Regions from separate parts of the Leuconostoc sp. JNUCC 76 genome, predicted to be linked through region 1. Evidence: riboswitches for the same ligand, from Rfam matches in the RefSeq annotation. Region 1 holds a riboswitch; each other region holds the start of a gene.
What was found. Region 1 has a riboswitch for thiamine pyrophosphate ahead of thiW (energy coupling factor transporter S component ThiW). Riboswitches for the same ligand answer to the same signal wherever they lie in the genome.
Positions count from the first base shown of each region.

Region 2: linked by a shared signal. The riboswitch ahead of thiM (hydroxyethylthiazole kinase) and the one ahead of thiW (energy coupling factor transporter S component ThiW) in region 1 are both predicted to bind thiamine pyrophosphate.
Region 3: linked by a shared signal. The riboswitch ahead of JNUCC76_RS08270 (ECF transporter S component) and the one ahead of thiW (energy coupling factor transporter S component ThiW) in region 1 are both predicted to bind thiamine pyrophosphate.
Region 4: linked by a shared signal. The riboswitch ahead of JNUCC76_RS03750 (ECF transporter S component) and the one ahead of thiW (energy coupling factor transporter S component ThiW) in region 1 are both predicted to bind thiamine pyrophosphate.

Region 1 covers NZ_CM132206.1:913,119-918,198, reverse strand. Annotated here, with positions in the region: gene JNUCC76_RS04560 (MarR family winged helix-turn-helix transcriptional regulator) at 1-256, opposite strand, end outside; gene JNUCC76_RS04555 (winged helix-turn-helix transcriptional regulator) at 444-803, shown strand; gene JNUCC76_RS04550 (NADPH-dependent F420 reductase) at 890-1,456, opposite strand; partial or broken gene JNUCC76_RS04545 (hydroxyethylthiazole kinase) at 1,615-2,225, opposite strand; gene thiW (energy coupling factor transporter S component ThiW) at 2,364-2,828, opposite strand; TPP riboswitch at 3,110-3,209, opposite strand; TPP riboswitch at 3,292-3,381, opposite strand; gene celB (PTS cellobiose transporter subunit IIC) at 3,556-4,890, opposite strand; gene JNUCC76_RS04530 (sugar transporter) at 4,908-5,080, opposite strand, start outside.
Region 2 covers NZ_CM132206.1:426,302-431,381, forward strand. Annotated here, with positions in the region: gene JNUCC76_RS02330 (branched-chain amino acid ABC transporter permease) at 1-120, shown strand, start outside; gene JNUCC76_RS02335 (ABC transporter ATP-binding protein) at 92-877, shown strand; gene JNUCC76_RS02340 (ABC transporter ATP-binding protein) at 874-1,587, shown strand; TPP riboswitch at 1,625-1,715, shown strand; gene thiM (hydroxyethylthiazole kinase) at 1,840-2,619, shown strand; gene thiD (bifunctional hydroxymethylpyrimidine kinase/phosphomethylpyrimidine kinase) at 2,612-3,445, shown strand; gene thiE (thiamine phosphate synthase) at 3,438-4,076, shown strand; gene JNUCC76_RS02360 (NAD-dependent succinate-semialdehyde dehydrogenase) at 4,196-5,080, shown strand, end outside.
Region 3 covers NZ_CM132206.1:1,650,689-1,655,768, reverse strand. Annotated here, with positions in the region: gene hisI (phosphoribosyl-AMP cyclohydrolase) at 1-154, shown strand, start outside; gene hisE (phosphoribosyl-ATP diphosphatase) at 179-523, shown strand; gene hisC (histidinol-phosphate transaminase) at 507-1,580, shown strand; gene tenA (thiaminase II) at 1,606-2,310, opposite strand; TPP riboswitch at 2,382-2,484, opposite strand; TPP riboswitch at 2,615-2,704, shown strand; gene JNUCC76_RS08270 (ECF transporter S component) at 2,828-3,418, shown strand; gene JNUCC76_RS08265 (ABC transporter ATP-binding protein) at 3,432-4,835, shown strand; gene JNUCC76_RS08260 (energy-coupling factor transporter transmembrane component T family protein) at 4,832-5,080, shown strand, end outside.
Region 4 covers NZ_CM132206.1:725,487-730,566, forward strand. Annotated here, with positions in the region: gene JNUCC76_RS03735 (energy-coupling factor transporter transmembrane component T family protein) at 1-439, opposite strand, end outside; gene JNUCC76_RS03740 (ATP-binding cassette domain-containing protein) at 436-1,809, opposite strand; gene JNUCC76_RS03745 (thiamine-binding protein) at 1,840-2,133, opposite strand; gene JNUCC76_RS03750 (ECF transporter S component) at 2,130-2,711, opposite strand; TPP riboswitch at 2,991-3,080, opposite strand; gene JNUCC76_RS03755 (tRNA (adenine(22)-N(1))-methyltransferase) at 3,334-4,023, shown strand; gene JNUCC76_RS03760 (Nif3-like dinuclear metal center hexameric protein) at 4,020-4,805, shown strand; gene pepT (peptidase T) at 4,849-5,080, shown strand, end outside.

The DNA.
Region 1 (5,080 bases):
TTTGCACCTTAACAATCCAAGACTTATTGACAAGTTTCTCAATTACCGGTGTCAATGTATTACTTGACAACTCAAGCTCGGCACCAATATCCATTAGCTTAGCCGAATTCTGTTTATAAATAATCAGTAAGCTCATATATTGCAAATATGATAAATCATATTTTTCTAATACGTAACCATACAGATGATGAAAATAACGATTTGTATTGTATATTGACAAGCACAATTCGTCATAAAGATGTTCATCTTTACTCATATCGTAACCTCCTAAACAATATTATATCGCGTGCGATATATATTGCAAATAGTACGTTATAACTAAAAAAAATAACTGATTATAGGCTTTCTTTGCCTTATCGTCAAAGAAAGCCTATAATAATTAAAAGATACTAAAAGTAACCTACACACTTTAAGTATGTTTTAAAATACAAAGGATAATCATTATGTCTAGAAAACTATTGGAACAAAATGGCATCTGCCCTGTAGCAACGACTATTGATCTGCTCAGCAGCAAATGGAAAGTATTAATTATTCGTGACCTTTTACCTGGAACAAAACGTTTTTCAGAATTAAAAATTAGTGTGGCCGGTATTAGTCAAAAAATGTTAACGCAAAGTTTGAGAGAGATGGAAGAAGATGGTCTCGTGGTTCGTCAGGTCTTTGCTGTAGTACCTCTTAGGGTAGAGTATAGTTTATCAACCTTGGGACAAAGCATGCGTCCAGTCATTGATTCGATGGCTGACTGGGGCAGTTTCTATCTTGACGAAAATCCAGACAAAAGAAAAGCATTGCTGGAACAATAAGATTAAATTATGCACATTTTTCGAGTGAATATGCTATGCAAAATAAAAAGCAACTATCTTTAAATAGTTGCTTTTTATTTTGGAAGTTACTTAGTAACTGAAAACCCACCTGTCCAGCCAATTTGTTCACTAGCTGCCAAGGTCATCTGTAGAAAACCAGTTGCCTCTAATTCACGAGCTCGATTAAGTTGACCCGCATCAAGAACATTTAAATCGCTATCATTCAAAGCCTCGATAAATAGCTTCTTCCCTTCATCGTTTCCTGCCACCAAAACGGTTGTTGTATTTTCACCAACCATTCCACTTTGTAGCGTAGCAGCAAAATTTGTATTAAATGCCTTAAGTACTATGCTATCTGGTAACTTATTTTGTAGTTCTTCTGCTGCTGAACTATTAGCTGGAACGACTAATTCATTCCAAGTCTCAAAGTTCAAGGGATTTGTTATATCAACAACAACTTTTCCTTTTAATTCTTGTTTGTATTGTTGAGCGATTGTGTCTAAAGCAGGATAAGGCACAGCCAAAATAACTAATTCACTAAGACTTGTCGTTGTATCCTCTGGAGTTAAATAGTTGACACCATTGCCAGCTTTTTCAAAATTAGCTCCGATTGCCTGTCCCATATTGCCTTTACCAAAAATTGTTACTTTCATGATAGAACCTCATTTCTATAATTATTTGTTTTGTTCACTATAATAACTATAGTACGTTTGCAACCTAATTGATAGTAGGCAGTTTAAAGTTAGTAGATATCTATTAGTAACTTATTGGTATATCAATAACTTGCCTTTATGCTTAACATTTCATTCACTTAATTGCTTTTTTTCAATTGTGAATATTTAATGTTAAATACCCATTGAGGATCACTGCACAGCAAGTCAATTTGGTTAATGACTTCTCTCCTGAAGTTTTCCATGCCGCTTGTTAGTGACAGTGCTTTTTCAGCTGCTATATTGAGGTAGCTAATTGCAAATTGACTGGCAACCCATGGATCTTTACCGACCGCAAGAAGTGTAGTTATCATTGCACCAACCATGTCTCCTGTCCCAACAAACTTATTCAATTCATCGACGCCATTGTTTAAAATAAGGTATTTATCATTTTGAACAATGACATCCTTTTTTCCTGTTGCCACAAACACGGTATCGGCATAATCAGTTGTTATTTGTTTCAAAGAAAAAATGAGATCTTTTAACGCTTGATCATGCTGATCAGAGCTAGCACCATCAATACCTTTTGCTAATGATGGTAAGCCGACAAATCTTCTGATTTCTGAAGTATTTCCTTTGATGACTGTTGGATGATTACGCGCCATAGCCATTCCTAACTTTGTTCGTGTGACTCATTAAGTCGACCCATGTTTAATAGTAATGCATCTGTTGACTGAAATAATGACGAAAATTCACGGGTATCACTACTCATGATAGGTTTACCACCAAGATACAATATAGTATTAGCCACCGTTTATAACGTAATATCATTGGTTATGCAATGTACTAACGTGCCTTTTGCAAAGGTAAAATTGATTTAATTTTTATTAATTCATTTTTTATAGCTATGCTACCCAACAAACATTCTCTGAATTTCTTTAAAAGAATTTATTTTTAGCAAATTTACTAAAGCAAAATAAGCGATTACTGATCCAATTATGGTTGCACCCACAAAACGAGGTGTATACACAAACCAATATAAATTTTGTTGTTGTCCAGTAAACCAGACCATCACCGGAACTGAAATTAACGATCCTACAATTCCGGTTCCAAGAACTTCACCAAAAATTGACCAATACATATTACGTCCACACTTATACAAGATACCTGCACCAAAAGCGCCAAAAATTGAACCAGTCAAAGCCAATGGCGGTATACCTAGCATTAGCATTCTTATTATTCCAGTGATTACTGCCATAAAAACTGCATATACTGGTCCTAGAATTACACCAGCAATAATATTCATGACACTGGACATTGGTGCCATACCTTCAATTCTAAAAATTGGAGATAGCACGATATCTAGCGCTATCATAATTGTAACGACCATTATTTTTGTTAACTTAACATTTTTATTCATTATGATTTCCTTTTTAATATTCCATTGTATTTTTATATTTTAATGATTGTGTTAATTTCGATTAGAGCATAGTTAAACCACCATCTATGAATAGACATTGGCGGTCATATTATTTGCAAGCTTTCAGGCCAGAAATACAGCTGAACCTGCCACATCATAATTAAATTCCTTTTCCAATAAAAAAAGTGCCCTTAAATACATAAAAAAGGACACTTTTGACAACAGTACATGTCGTTATCAAATATTGGTCACTTTCCTACGCTAGTATTAACTAGATCAGGTTCAAAGGGACCGATATACATCATCTCAGTCTTTGCGACGCCCCTAGTGATTATTATTCATTTTTCAAAAAATTCCTTTCAATAAGTCATTTTATGCAATAAAAAAACATTTTTCTCACCTAGAGAAAAATGCTACGTTAAAAAATGTAGCACTTTCCTACGCTGATGTTAATCAGTTCAGGTTCGAAGGGTTCTTCTCAGCCATTTTGGCGCCCCTAGCACAAACATTATTGTATCATAATTTTCCTATTAAATCTAAATAATTCATTCTATTTTTCACATAACTTTATCATTAAGTGATAGACTTACAGATGAAATTTACTTTTCACAAATCCGCCAGTCGAGAATATAAAAATACCAATCTGCTACTAAACACAGACCAGTATTTCGATGTCTCGTCATTAAGGCTGTACTTGCGTTTTCCCCTGCTCATCATTGTACAACTTCGTATCATATATTTTGATAAATGGTAGGTAAATAATGAAAGCTATTACAACACAGATTATTGCTAAGACTGCTGCTTTCCAATCAACGGTACTAATAAATGCACCGATTCCGGCTGGGGATGGCCATGGTGCTTGAATAACAATTGGCCGAATGATATGGAAGTTAATAGCTGCATAAGCAACGGAAGCTGTTGCCATTGGTGCCAAGAAAAATGGAATAGCTAGATAAGGATTATAAACAATTGGTAGTCCAAATATTAACGGCTCGTTAATATTGAAAAATGATGGTACAATTGAAGCTCGACCCAAAACTTTGAGCTGTTCGGAACGTGCTAGTAAAGTAATAAATATGCATAATCCAAGTGTCGCACCAGAACCACCTAAGATAGCAAAGGCATTATTAAATTCTCCAGCAAACGGTATGTTAGCCCCATTTGAATTTGCTACCATATTTGCTAAGAAGATAGGCGTAATGAATGCGGAAATAATGTTAGCGCCATGAATACCAACAATCCACAAGGCATGAATCAAGAACTCAATCACCATAATTCCTAGCCAGGTGCTAGTCATGCTTGTGACGAAGCTAAATGGTATTGCAATCATTTTGAAAATGTCAGTACCGAGTAACACTAAGGAACCATTAATACCCAGTACAACAAAAGCAATAACGAAAGTTGGAATTAATGCCGTAAATGATCTTGATACACCTTCCGGTACAGCATCCGGCATTTTAATCGTCCAGTTATGTTTCACACAGAATGAATACAACCAGACTGCTAAAATAGCCATAATAATCGCTGTGAAAATACCACTTGTTCCAACACGGTCGATTGTGCTGGTCATTCTAAATCCGTTGATAACTGTTTCGTCCTTGGATATGGTATTTAGCAGAACAATTTTTCCACCTTTTAAAACCAATTCTGGCAAGCACATAAAGAATGCAAATAGCGATAAGAAGGCACCATTTAATGGCGCTACTTTTAGTTTATCTTCTGTTTGAATAATACGCGTTAATTCAAAACCAATTGCTAAACTAAAATACATGGCTAAGATACCCATGGTTGCTGTGTTGGCAATCATGTACAAATCGCTAAACTTAAAGAATGTTGCGTCGAAAAAATCATTTAAGAACGGAAATACTGTCGGCAATATATTCAAAACTAATATCATAGATCCCACAATTGTAAAAGGGATTGAAGCCATACCAGCAGCCATGATCGCTCTCACAATTCTATATTGTGAAACTTTGGTCATTGGTTTCAAAAGCACTTTTTGCAGGAAGTTAAACATAGGTCCATTTTCCATAACTATTTCATCTCCTTATTATTTTTAAGAACGGACTGATAGGCTGTCAAACGTGCGTAATATTTATCGTGATTTGTTGCAATCAAGCCTAACCTTTTGTTAACTATGAGAAGCATGCTACTACTGAGTAATAACAGGATTAGTACCACTAAGCGGTTACTACCAGTATTTTGTA
Region 2 (5,080 bases), 490 kb from region 1:
TTAATTACTGTGATGCTGATTAGACCTCAAGGTATTTTTGGTAGTCGAGAACTATCATTAAAGAAATGGTTATTTGATGAAGGAGACGGACATGGCTCAGACAATTCTGAAAACGCGTGATTTAAGTATCCGTTTTGGAGGTGTAACTGCTGTTGATGGTGTTAATATTGAAGCTTCCGAAAATGAGTTAATTGGTTTAATTGGGCCAAATGGTGCAGGTAAAACCACATTATTTAATTTACTAACAGGTGTGTATTCACCTAGTGAGGGAGAAGTACTCTTATTTGATGGTCAGCGGTTAGCTAATGTCAATCGTCAATCGCCTGCAAAAAGGGCTCGATTAGGTGTTGCGCGCACTTTTCAAAATATTCGCTTGTTTGAAAGTCGAACAGTATTAGAGAATGTTATGATTGCCATGAATGCTAATACTCAGGCACATGTATTCAGTTCATTGTTTCGTTTACCTTCATTTTATAAAAATGAAGAGCAACTAAAAAACGAAGCTCGTAAGCTGCTAAGTATTTTTGATATGCTGGAGGTACAAGATACGCTGGCAACAAACTTACCATATGGGCAACAACGACGTTTAGAAATTGTTCGGGCACTGGCCACAAAACCTAAAGTCTTATTTTTAGATGAGCCAGCAGCTGGTATGAATCCACAAGAAACGGCTGATTTAACACGTTTAATTAAACAAGTTCAACAAGAGTTTAAGATGACCATTATTTTAATTGAGCATGATATGAATCTTGTTATGGCTGTCAGTGAGCGATTATATGTATTAGAGTACGGTAAGTTATTAGCCAGTGGCACACCATTAGAAATACAGCAGAATGCCGATGTGATCCGTGCATATTTGGGAGAAAATAACGAATGAGTGCAGTACTGACAGTTGAAAATTTAAACGTAAGTTATGGTGCCATTAAAGCGGTACAAGACGTTAACTTTGTGGTGAACAATAACGAAATCGTATCACTAATTGGTGCTAATGGCGCTGGGAAAACTACAATTTTACGTACGATTTCAGGCTTAGAAAAAACCACTAAGGGACGTATTTTATTTGAAAATCAAAACATATTAACTATGAATTCAGAGCGAATTGTTTCAAGTGGAGTTGCCCAAGTGCCAGAAGGACGGCGCGTTTTTTCTGGCATGACTGTTCAAGAAAACCTACAGTTAGGTGCTTTTACTCGAAGCAAGGGCATTAACTTGAAAGATGAATATGCACTTATTTACGATCAGTTTCCAATTTTAAAGGAGAGACGTAATCAAGATGCGGCGACTTTATCTGGTGGTGAGCAACAAATGCTAGCCATGGGTCGCGCATTAATGGCACAACCAAAATTATTATTGTTGGATGAACCTTCCATGGGCTTGGCACCGCTATTTATTGAAAAAGTTTTTGATATTATTAAAAATGTTAATGCACAAGGAATGACAGTATTAGTAATCGAACAAAATGCGAATCAAGCGCTAAAAATTGCGGATCGCGGCTATGTTTTGGAAAGTGGCAAGATTACGATGACAGGTACGGGAGCAGAGCTACTTGCATCAGATGATGTGCGCAAGGCATACTTAGGCGGTTGATTATTCATATAAATTCAGGTACACTGAAGTAGAATTAAATAAATATCTGGGGTGCCCAAGCTGGCTGAGAGATACCCATTGAACCTGATTACGGTAATTCGTGCGAAGGAAGATTATAATAATGAACTATTCTGGTGTATAAATATGCCTATTTAGCCGTTAACTAATCTTTTCTGATAGTTAGCGGTTTTTTTATTCATTAATGTTAATTTTAAAAACACGAAGCCAAACAAGAAAAAAAGGAATTTAATCATGAATATTACAGATGTTAGAATGAAATCACCTCTTGTCCTTACTTATGCAAATTTTGTTACACCACAATTTGTAGCCAATGTAGTTAATGTTGTTGGTGCCTCACCGTTAATGAGTCGCGAGCTAGCAGAATTTAAGGAATTAGCCGGAATTGCCAATGTAGTGATTATTAACACAGGTACGCTTCAAAAAGTAGAAATTAACGATATTATTAAACTTTCTCAGGAAGCATACCAATTAGGCAAGCCAGTCGTATTAGATCCGGTTGCTGTCTCAGTTCCATTCAGGTCTAAAGCTATTACACAATTTTTAGCATCTGGTCATGTTGATGTTATTCGTGGCAATGCGGCCGAAATTGCTTGGTTTGCCGATATTGATTTTGCTAGTCAAGGTATTGATGCTACTGGAAAAGGGGACGTAATTGAAATTGCACAGCGTGCCGCCAAAAAAACAAGTGCAGTTATTGCGCTAAGCGGTTCTTGTGACGTTGTCAGTGATGGTCAATACACACAAACACTTGATATAAATGTGGAACAATTATCTTCTATTGTAGGTACAGGAGATGCCTTATCATCATTAATTGGCGCGTTTATTGCTGATGAGCTAAAGGTTTCTAATGTGATGAATGCAATGGCTACATTCAAACTTGCTGGACAAAAAGCCGCCACAAAAACGAATCAACCAGGTTCTTTTACCAATCAATTATTAGATGAATTATTTGTTATTGATAATATCGATGTTCAAAAGTTTATTGAGAAAAGTGTGCTAAATTATGGTTAATAAAACGCCCCAAGTTTTAACAATTGCTGGTATGGATAGTAGTGGTGGTGCTGGAATTAGTGCAGATTTAAAGACGTTTGCTGCCCAAGGTGTTTATGGCGCTAATGTTATTGTTGCTTTAACAGCACAAAATACGATGGGTGTACAGCAAGTTTCGATGACCTCACCATCTATGATCCATGCCCAATTAAAATCAGTGGCTGATGACTTAAAAGTAAGTGCTGTAAAAAGTGGCATGCTTGGTGATGTGGCTACAGTAGAAGCAGTGGCTGAATATTTACAACAAGCAGATTTTGGTGACTATGTATTAGATCCTGTAATGATTGCCAAGGGAGGCGCTCACTTATTGAGTGATGAGGCCATAGTTGCTATTAAGTCTAGTTTGATGTCGTTGGCAACGCTCATTACGCCTAATAGGCCAGAAGCTGAAGTCTTAAGTGGGTCAAGCATTACTAACCATGAGGATGTCATGCAATCAGCTTTAAAGATACAACAATTAGGAGCTGAAAACGTATTATTAAAAGGCGGGCATGCCTCTGGAAAAGATGTTTATGACTATATTCTACTAGCTGATGGTAGTCATTTTTGGCTTAAAAGTTCACGGGTAGATACAATTAGAACTCACGGGACAGGGGATACAATTTCTGCGGCTATTACTGCACGTTTAGCTTTGGGAGATGATATGGAAACGGCTATTATTCATGCAAAAGCTTATGTTGATGCTACCATTCGTGAAGGTATCGATGTTGGTCATGGTCATGGGCCGCTTAATCACCAAGCAATAGTGACTGACAGGCATTTTCCAGAGGTACTAGAAAATGTTTGATCCGAGCATATTAGTAAATTATTTTGTATTAGGAACTCAGGACACCAATGGAGAGAGACATTTTTTTGAAGTCTTAGAGGAAGCACTGCAATCAAAAATCAGTGTGTTTCAATATCGAGAAAAAGGTCAACTTGCTTTAAGTGGATCGGAGAAATTACGAGTGGCCAAAAAAGTCCGGCAGCTAACAGCTGACTACCATGTTCCATTGATTATTGATGATGATATTCAACTAGCACATGAAATTGATGCAGAGGGTGTTCATTTTGGGCAAAAAGATGGCGATATCATCAATAATATTCAATTATCTGGAAGTCTAGCTGTTGGGGTGTCGGTGTCTAACGACAGCGAATATAAAAGAATAGAGAATATTAAAGGGATTGATTATATCGGAATTGGTCCTGTTTTTGCGACAGTAAGCAAATTGGATGCAAATCCAGAGATTGGGATTGAAGGGTTGCAATATTTGACAAGTAAAAGTAAATGGCCAAGTGTGGCAATCGGTGGCATATCAGAAACAAATTTGTCATCAGTTTTATCTACGGGTGTTAACGGTGCTGCTGTAATCAGTATGATTAGTCAAAGTGCAAATATAAGCGCTACCTTAAAATATTGGCGTTCTTTACATTTATAAATAATGTGCTTTGCTGAAAATATCACAAACAAAATATACTTTGCGAATGAATGATGGTGTTATAGTAAGGGTGTTTAGAACAGAAATGTAATTTGTTAATTGAAGAAAGGTCGAATAAAATGAGCTATCAAACAATTAATCCCTTTAACGACGAAGTTATTCAAACATTTGACAATCATGATGATGCTTATGTTGAGAAAGCCATTGCCGAAGGTCATGCACTGTATAAGAAGTGGCGCAATGACCCGGCTAGTGGCCGTGCAGAGATATTAAACAAAATTGCTGACTTGATGGAAGAAGATGCTGATCATTTAGCTAAGGTACTTACTATTGAAATGGGTAAGCGATTTATCGAGGCTCAAGGTGAAGTAGCGTTAAGTGTTTCAATTGCTCGTTACTACGCCAAAAATGGTGCAGATTTTCTTAAGCCAGAACCAATTAAATCCTCGATGGGGGATGCGCAAGTAATTTCGCGCCCCACTGGTGTATTGATGATGGTTGAACCATGGAATTTCCCTTACTATCAAATTATTCGTGTATTTGCACCCAATTATATAGCTGGAAACCCAATGCTTTTGAAGCACGCAAGTAATACGCCAATGGCTGCATCCGAATTTGAAAAAATTGTTGAACGGGCTGGTGCACCAACTGGTGCTTTTGCTAATTTATTCATTGATTATGATCAAGTGAATAAAATTATTGCTGATGATCGTGTACAGGGAGTGGCGTTAACTGGTTCAGAACGTGCCGGACAATTAATTGCTGCCGAAGCTGGTAAAAATATGAAACAAAGTTCGCTTGAACTTGGTGGAAGTGATCCATTCATTGTTCTGGATGATGCTGATTTATCTGAGATTAAAAAAATTATCGGGGGTGCTCGTCTATACAATGCAGGGCAGGTATGTACTTCGTCTAAACGGTTTATTGTAACCGAAAAAAATTACGATGCAGTACTTACAATGTTAAAAGATGCCTTTACTGAAGCAAAGCTAGGTGACCCATTG
Region 3 (5,080 bases), 740 kb from region 1:
TACCCTGCTTATTCATGTCAATCCTGCTGGACCAGCCTGTCATACTAATGCTTACTCATGCTTTTTTAACACGATAAAGGGTGAAAGTTTAGCAGATGCAAATCAAGCAGCAATTACAAATAAATGGACTGATGGTTATTTTCCAAAAGAGTAAATACCACACTAAAAAGGAGAAATGATGCCACAACAAACAATTGAAGAACTTTATGAACAAGCACTTGATCGCAAACAAAATCCTCAAACTGGATCCTATACTGATTATCTATATCAAAAAGGATTAGATAAAATCCTAAAAAAATTGGGAGAAGAAAGCACAGAAGTAATTCTCGGCGCCAAAAATAATAATGAAGAGTTAATTTATGAAACTTCAGATTTATTGTTTCATTTAATGGTCTTATTAGTTGAAAAGGGTGTCAGTTTAGATGATATTAAAGATGAATTAGGGTCACGTTTAGGGAAAAAATCATTATTGCATGAACGCGCTGATTGGCGAGGAGACAAGAAAAATGAAAAAGACAGTTAAAGATTTAGCAGCTTATCAAGCAGAATTACCAGTAGAAGCTGTAAAAGCAAAGTATGGCTTGCAACATTTAGCTCGCTTATCAGCCAACGAGTCTGTGTATGGTCCATCACCAAAAGTTGCTCAAGCTGTACGAGCTGTTTCAGATGATGTTTTAGGTTATTATCCAGATGGGCAAGCGACAGAACTACGTGCAGCAGTAGCTAAGTTAAATCACGTTGATCCACAACATTTGGTATTTGGTGCTGGCGCAGATGAATTGATTGAGCTGTTGACTCGTGTTGTGTTGGAACCAGAATCAAATATTATTATTCCCAATCCGACATTTGGTGAATATGCGATGCATGCACAAATCGAACAGTCTACAACAAAAAAAATACCCGTTAATGTTGATAATGGGCATGTTGATTTTGATGCGATTTTAGATGCTATTGATGATAAAACCGCTATGGTATGGATAGCTAATCCCAACAATCCAACAGGAGTATTCGAAACAATCGGCTCCATTAAGCGCTTTTTGGACAAGCTACCAGTAAATATTACATTAGTAGTAGACGAAGCCTACTATGATTTTGTAGATGAACCTGATGCTACTATGGCACCTTTGGTAGCTGAGTATACAAACTTGGTTGTGCTACGTACCTTATCAAAGGCATATGGTCTAGCTAATTTACGTGTTGGATATGGCATTATGCAAGATCCCCTTTATAGTGCGATGCAAGCAGTCCGTTTACCGTATAACTTATCAACCTATCAGATTGCTGGTGGCACGGCTGCTGTATTGGATCAAGAATACTTACAGAAAAATGCCCAACGTTTTCAAGTAGAGCGCCAAAAGTTCCAAGAATTTTTGATTCAAAACAAGTTTAAGTTTTATGAATCACAGGCTAATTTTATTTGGATAAAGGTTGGCGAGACGAAAAAGGTTGGTCAAAAATTATTAGAACAAGGTTTCCAAGTCAACGATCGACTTAATCCTGAGTGGATTCGTATTGCGTTAGGTACACCAGAAGACAATGCTGAATTAAAATTGGCTTTTTTGAAAGCTACAAACAAATAATTTTGTGTTATTAAATTTCACTTCTTTACAAAATGCTTGCCTGATTTAATACATCTTTGAAGCGCCAGTCTTCTTGGTGGTAGGCTTGTTCCCAGAACTGCCATTCTAATTCACAACTTTTAAGAAAAAACTGTTTTGCCTGTTGGCGTTGTTGAGTTGTTGCATTTTCTGCTAAGCGATCTATCCATTCAAAGATTTTATCGGATAGTGAAACTTCCGAATCATCATCTGTATTATCATAAAAATCAATCCAGCTTTTGAATGGGTTATCATTTGTGTTCGCTTTCTCTTGAACTTGTTTTTTTGCAATTTCATTATAGGTCCAAGGGCATGCCTGAAAAGCAGCTAGAATATTTAATAAGGAGCCGGTGTCAGCCGCGCGATACATATGTGATTCGTATAGGTATGCTTTAGGTGTTGGTGTGGCGTGTTGCAATTTTTCATATTCAACACCGGCAACCTCACAAAAAACATGATGGGGATGAATTTCGCTATTTAAAATGAAATCAATTGAATCAGCAAAAAATTTCATTTCATTACGATTAGTTAATTTGGTAATGGCATTGGCATAAATTTTGATGAATTCACTAAGATATTGGAAATCTTGTTCAACGTAAAAAATTAAAGCTTCTCGGGGAACGTGACCGTCCGCAATGCCACGAACAAATGCGTGACCATGAATGGCTGTCATAATTGGTGCAGCTTGGGTGCGTAATTCTTCTGAAAACATAATTTCTCCTAAAATGTTTACATGTCCAACAAAAAAACTCTCTCTTGACCAGGCAAAAAAGAGTATCTTTTGTAAAAAGAATACCACTTTCCTACGCTAGCATTGACTAGATCAGGTTCGAAGGGATTGATAAGTAATATCATCTCAGCCAAGAAGGCACCCCTAGTGGACAGCATATATTTTTTTAATGTGATTAGCATAGCACTGAAAAATTAAAATTGCAAATGGTTTTATAGCGCAGTTAATGGGCTAGAAATTTTTTTGCATTTAAAATTAGAATGGGTTATACTGATCCACGAAGTTAATATTTTATCTGGGGTACCGTAAGGTTGAGATAATACCCATTGAACCTGTCAGGTTAATACCTGCGAAGGAAGAATAAGTTAGATTAAGATGTCTTTTTGATGCCATCAATCACTAAATTCTTTTGTGGTTGGTGGCTTTTTGTATAGACACTTATAACTATAAAAGGTATTTTATCGAAACATACGACCTCGAAACAAGAGGAGAGATGTTTATGGAACAAGTAGAAACAGTAACAGCGGGATCAAAAGGGAAGTGGTCTTTGCGAGAAGTTATTTTAATGGCGTTGATTGGTATTGCCTTTGGTGTGATTTATTTTATTATGGATCCAGTGTACACAGCACTTGATGCTGTCTTAGTTCCGCTTGGGTTACACCAATATACCATCGCAATCACTATTGGGCCATGGATGATGGCAGCCCCATTGGCTAGTTATTTATTGAAACGTGTTGGTGCGGGATTAATAGGTGAATTGCTTGGCGCCACTGGAGAAGCCTTGTTGGGCGGCTATTGGGGTGTTGCAACACTAATTTCTGGATTTATTCAAGGTATCGGATCAGAACTTGGTTTTACCTTGACAGGATATAAAAGCTGGAAAATGGGTTTGATTTTATCAACATTTACCGGAACATGCGTGACATTCATCTGGTCATTATTCCACGACGGATATCTACAATTTGATTTTGGTATGCTAGTTGGGTTGTTTATTGTTCGCTGGATTTCAATTGCATTCTTTGCCGGTCTATTAGTTTACTGGATTGTCAACTTGCTAGAGAAGTCTAAATTATTAAAAACAAATCGATAAGGTCAATAAAAGTATGACAGAATTAAAGGCCAATCATTTGGATATTAAATTTGACGATGAAATTATCTTAGAAGATATTTCGCTGGAGATTAGACCAGAACAATTTATATTATTAGTTGGTTCATCTGGATGTGGCAAATCAACTTTGATGACTGCCTTAGCTGGATTATATCCTAAATATGGCGGCGAATTGTCACAGAAAGTGTCTTTGAATCATCAGTCAATTGCTCAAATCAAAGCGAACCATCGTGCTAAAAAAGTTGCCATGCTATTTCAGCATCCAGATCAACAATTTGCCATGGATCGTGTAGAAGATGAATTGATTTTTTCGTTAGAAAATTTATCTTTAACTACCGAGGAAATTGATAAGAGAATTAATTCTGCTTTATCAGAAGTAGGCATTGAATCGCTACGACACCGAGAACTTTCATACTTGTCAGGTGGCGAATTGCAAAAGGTTGCTTTGGCTGAAACATTAGCGATGGGCGCAGAAATTATTTTATTGGATGAACCTTTTGCGGCCGTTGATCCAGAACATCGACAGGAGTTACAAGTATTGCTAAAAAAATTAGTTGATCAGGGGCATGGCATTTTAGTTTCAGATCACGACACAAGTGGATATGAAAATCTTATAACAGATTTATATCGTATTGAAAATCGACATATAGCCTGTGTTAATTCTACAGTTTGGTCTTCTTTTTTTAAACAAGATGTAAATGATAGTATTGTTACTAATGATGACTTCAATGAGTCTGTGTTTAGTATGGCAAATGTGACGGTAAAAAACGATAAACAATCTATTTTGAAGAATAGCAGTTTTGAATGGGCAAAAGATAAAATCACCTTAATTACTGGACCCAACGGTATTGGGAAATCAAGCTTACTGCTTACTTTTGCAAGATTACACGATTATGAGGGTTCGTTGTTGTATCAAAGAAAGCTACTCGATAAACTTCGTAAAAAAATATATGCTAGGAAAGTTGGTTTAGTATTTCAAAATGCAGCTGACCAATTTTTAAACATTACCGTTTCTGAGGAAGTTGAACAGGCTAGAGCCCATAGCCATCACGCTGATTATTGGACGAATGAGAAGATTGACCAGTGCATCCAAAAGTTAAATTTAATAGGTCTTGGAAAGCATAGTGTTTACGAATTATCAGGTGGCGAACAAAAAAAGCTACAAATACTGATTATGTTAATTATTGCACCCGATACCTTGCTGTTAGATGAGCCATTATCTGGATTGGATACGAATTCTATTCAACATCTCATGCAAATCATTAAACAGTCGTCAAATGACCTTGAACAAAGTATTATCATGATTTCACACCAAACACACGGCATTATTCAATATATTGATTATCATGTTCGCTTTGATCAAAATGGTTTGAAATATGAAAGTGTAGTTAATTCATGAATGAAACACAAAAATTACTATTAGTGTTGCTTATTTCGATAGAAATTGCGTTCACAAAATCAGTTTATCTCAATCTGTTTTTAATTGTTGTTAGTATTTTGATTTTAATAGTGACTAAAAGCCATTTGAAAACTTTTGCTCGATTATTGATTGTATCAATTTTGCCGGCAGTCGGATCATTCACATCATTTTATTTTTTTGGTGCAGGAGACGAATCACAACGATTACATTTTGCACTAGTAATG
Region 4 (5,080 bases), 190 kb from region 1:
TTAAAGATTCACCACGCATTAAGGCTGCTGTTCGGATAGTTTGAATTTCTTGTTTAACACGTGGCACAAAAGATAATGCACCGCGAAGACCGTAGACAAAAGTGGTTGGCACACGAAATTTTTGTTCAAGTGTGTCTAGAAGCAGGACCATATCCGTTGTAAACGAAAAAGCCGCTCCTAGGAATATATAGGCGACAATTCGAGTTATCATGATAATTGCCATTTCATGGGAACCAAAAGTTGTAAATGATGTCCATGCACCTAAGACAGGCAAGATAGGCATGGCAATTAATAGCAAATAACGTTTCCAAGACAGTTTTGAAAGAACAAGATAAATACCAGCAACAATCGTTACAACAACATTGATTTGATAATTCAGGACAAAAGTTAGTTCGATGCTAACGATAAGTATAAGTAGAAATTTAACACTTGGATTCATAAAAAATGCTCCATATATTGTAACGTTCGATTAGATAGATGCAAATGATAATCAATGATTGGGCGTAGCTGATCTAGTTGGTGGCTAATAATAATAAAACGTTGTCGTCCAATGTCTGCGATTTCTCGTAAAATTTCGCCTACAACACGAACAGAATCTGTGTCCAGACCAGCAATAGGTTCGTCTAACAATAATATTGGTGTACCAACAATTAGCATCACCAAGAGTTGAACTTTTTTCTTTTGCCCGCCAGAGAGCTGATAAACGACATGATCTTGTAGTCCATCCAAATTTAAGCGCTCTAAATAACGAGTAATGACTTTTTCGGACCATTTTTCTGGTTGCTGCGCATGTTGCACGCTCAACGCGATTTCCTCACGAATCGTCATTCGTAAAAATTGTCGTTCTGCATTTTGAAATATCAATGCTACTTGTTTTGCATATTTTGCAGCATTAAATTTTTTGATATTTTGATCCATATACAAAATGTCACCTTGGTAGGATTTTAGACGAGTTAGCGCATTAAAAAGGGATGACTTGCCTGTGCCATTTGCTCCAGTAAGGAGCGTAATTCCACCAGGAGCCAAAGATAAATCAGAAATACTAATTAATTGACGTTGTCCCACTAAAAGTTCAAAGTTTTTTAATTGCAAAACACCTTCTTTAGGTAATTGCAGGTGGACATTTTGTTCCGGTAAAATACGATTCTGAAAGTTATTAACAGTTGTTACTTTTTTGTGGTGTATTTCCCATACATGATCAACAAGTGGTTCGTACCCATGTAAATCGTGATCAGTGATTAATATAGTGGTTTGTCCCTGTTTTTGTAAATCTTTCAATTTAGCTAATAGATCCTGACGAGATTGGCTATCAATATTTGCAAAAGGTTCGTCTAATAATAAGAAATCACTTTGCATTGCAACAATGATAGCTAATGCAACTTTTTGCTTTTCACCACCTGATAAGGTGTTAATATCTTGATGAGTTAATTCTGAGATACCAACAAATTCTAGAGCATGCGTTGCACGTTGCTTGATATCAGAAGGATGAACTTGCAAGTTTTCTAAAGTAAAAATCAATTCTTCCAGTGGTGTTTTCATAACAAATTGAGTGTCTGGATCTTGAAATAAAAAACCGACGACTTTAGCTTTTTCGTTAGCTGGTAATGTGGTAACTGATTGATCATTAACAAGCACTTCACCTTTTAGTTGGGGATATAGTCCTGCAAATATTCGGAGAAGGGTTGATTTTCCAGAGCCAGATGGACCGATTAATAGGTTAAAACTATTGTGAGATATTGACATAGTGGTATCATCAAGTATTTTTGTGTTGCCATATGACAAACTGATATGTTTTAAACGAGTAACCATAATAATTCCCTATGTACGCGGAAATTCCGCTTATTTATATTTATCTGTTTTCTTTGCAATGGTTAAAACATCAGAATCTGTAGCCATGTTTATTTTGCTGTAAACCATGACAGGAATGTCACTAATTTCTGCTGCAACCTTCGGCAGATTTTTCAAAATATCCATTAATTGATCGTAATCACCGTCAAGAGTTGATTCAAAAGCACCTACCTGATAGTTGACACCACTCTTGTCAATGTAAGCAATCACATGATCAACTATGCGAATGATTTTTTCTGTATCAGCTGTCATTGGTAATACTTGGACTGCAATACTTGATATCATGAGACCACCTCGTTTTTATTAACCTCTAGAATACCTGATTTAGCAACTAGTTTTTGTGTGAAGTAAACGATAACTCCTGCAAAAATAGCTGCTGAAATGAGACGAGTAATGAATAATCCAATCAACAAACCAAATGAATAATCAGCATATCCATTGCGGAAAAGGTCCCAAATAAATGTCACAATAGTAACTGTGATGACAGACATTGACAAACTCGTTTTGTCCCAACGACGGTAGCCAAATACAGCAAATCCAAGTTCGGTACCAAACCCTTGGATTAATGCAGCGACAACATTCATGACACCCCATTGAGAGCCAAAAACCATTTCAATTGTGCCGCCAAGTGTTTCACCTATAATAGATGCACCAGGACGACGTAAGATGAACCCAGCCATAGGACCAGCCATTAGCCAAGGACCCAATGTTGCATCATTAGCATATGCGCTTAATCCGAATGGTGTTAAAAAGGCAGCGATGACATTATAGCCAAATGCCCAAGCCCAAAATATAAATCCAAAAAACACACCGATTAGTGCGATGAAGATAACATCGCGAAGTGACCATTTGTTTGCAGACATTTGCAAAACCTCCTAAAATTTCCGATATTAACCAATAAGAGTATGAGATATACAACTGTTTTCATGACTTATTGGTTAATAATTGATGTAGCCGAAATCACCGCAAAATCGGGTGTAATTAGAAAAAGCCAGACTTCACAAGGAAGACTGGCTTGAAAAATTGTGGTCATAATTTCAATGCATAAACGACACTTAACAAACTTGTGTTATTTCATCATCACATATTATAGTGATAACGTTACAAAACATAGTACTGGTAAGATATGTCATTTCATAAATACATTTTCAAGTAAATCTCCCTACGCTAGTATTATCTAGATCAGGTGTAATGGGTTTTATCTCAGCACGACGGCACCCCAGATTTTGGTGTTTTCAGTTATTTGTGAAAAGCTCACGCATAGAGTGTAACACAGGACCAATTATCGTGCAAACTATTCATTCGTATGTTATAGAATTTAATCACCAAATAATGTTATATTTTCTAACATTTTAATGTTTTTAATGAAGAAATTTGAGTATGATGTAACTTGTGGTCTTTATTAATTAAAAGTACATGATATCAGCGAGATATTGAGTTATTTGTTATACTAAAATGAGTAAAAAACAACTCTAAGGATAGAAAATGGACAGTATTCATCTTTCACCACGGCTTGCAGCTGTGGCTTCATTTGTACCCAAAGGCGCAAGGTTAGCCGATATTGGCTCTGATCACGCTTATTTACCTGCTAATTTATTAATTAATAACAAAATTTCGTTCGCAATTGCTGGTGAGGTTGCTAAAGGACCTTACGAAAATGCGCAGCACGAAATTGTTCGAAAATCGTTAACCACACAACTTGAGGCGAGATTGGCGAATGGATTAGCGGCAATTAAAGATGAGGATCATATTGACACAGTCACAATCGCTGGTATGGGCGGTGTCTTAATTACAGACATATTAGAAGCGGGATTTTCAAGAGCAAAACATTTTGAAACGCTTATACTACAACCCAATACTGATGAGCACGTTGTGCGAACATGGCTAAACAACCATCAGTATAAAATTAACGACGAGGTTGTTGAACAAGAGGATAACCATTTTTATGAAATTATGATTGCAACAAAGGGCACCCAAATTTTATCAAGCCTTGATAAAAAATTTGGTCCTGTCTTGCGAAAGAGCAAAACGTCCGTTTTTGTTGCTAAATGGCAGAAAGAATTGGACCGTATCGACACAATTTTTGAAAATCTTGAATTTGCTGGAAAAACTGATTCACCCATTTATCAAGATTGGAAAAACAAATATCAGCAAATTCAGGAGGTTATCAAGTGATTGCACAAGAGCTAATTGACAAGATTGAGATTTTTGCGCCCAAACAATTAGCTGAGGAGGGTGACCCTACGGGACTGCAAATTGGTGATCCTAAACAGCCCGTGCATCGAGTAATAACAGCCCTTGATGTTCGTCCAGAAGTGGTTCAAGAAGCAATTGATAATCAGGTCGATTTTATATGGGCACACCATGAGGTCATGTTCTTTCCGGCAAAAAATCTAGACTTATCACAGCCTCAAAATCGAATGTATGCAGATTTGATTCAACACCATATTGTTGTTTATGCTTCACATACTAATATGGATAGTGCACAAGGTGGCATGAACGATTGGCTGGCTGAAGCGCTCGGTATTCAAAATGCAGTGCCTCTGGTACCAAATGTAGATAAGAGAACGGGTCTTGGCAGGATTGGACAATTAGTGCAACCAATTTCTGTACAAGAATACGCTGTGAAAATTCGTGATTTGTTTAAAGTTCAAGCAGTGCGCGTTATCGCTAACGATGTGACAAAGCCAATTCAAAAGATCGCTGTGCTAGGTGGAGATGGTGGCCGTTGGTGGCGGGTTGCGCAACAAGCTGGAGCTGATGCCTATGTCACAGCCGATGTCTACTATCACGTTGGGCACGACATCTTGGCTTCAAATTTTATTGTGATCGATCCTGATCATCATATGGAAGCCATTGCTAATGAAAAAATGGTTGATAAGGTCAAAGAATGGTTTGGTGACACTGTTGATATAGTTGCTACAAAAATCAATACAGATCCATACAAATATATTTAGTGAACGGCTAAAGCAGTGGGCAAATGCTCAAAAGGAGTAATATATGACAAAGTATCCTGAATTAACAGAACGTTTTTTGAAGTATATAAAAGTAGATACGCAATCTGATGAGAACTCAGAAACAGTACCTTCGTCACCTAAAGAGGTCGCTTTTTTGGCAGATTTAGCTGACGAATTAAAAGCTATTGGTCTTGAAAATGTACGCACCATGAAAGATGGTTATGTATTTGCGGAATTATCCAGCAATATTGATGACAGTGCTGTACCCACAATTG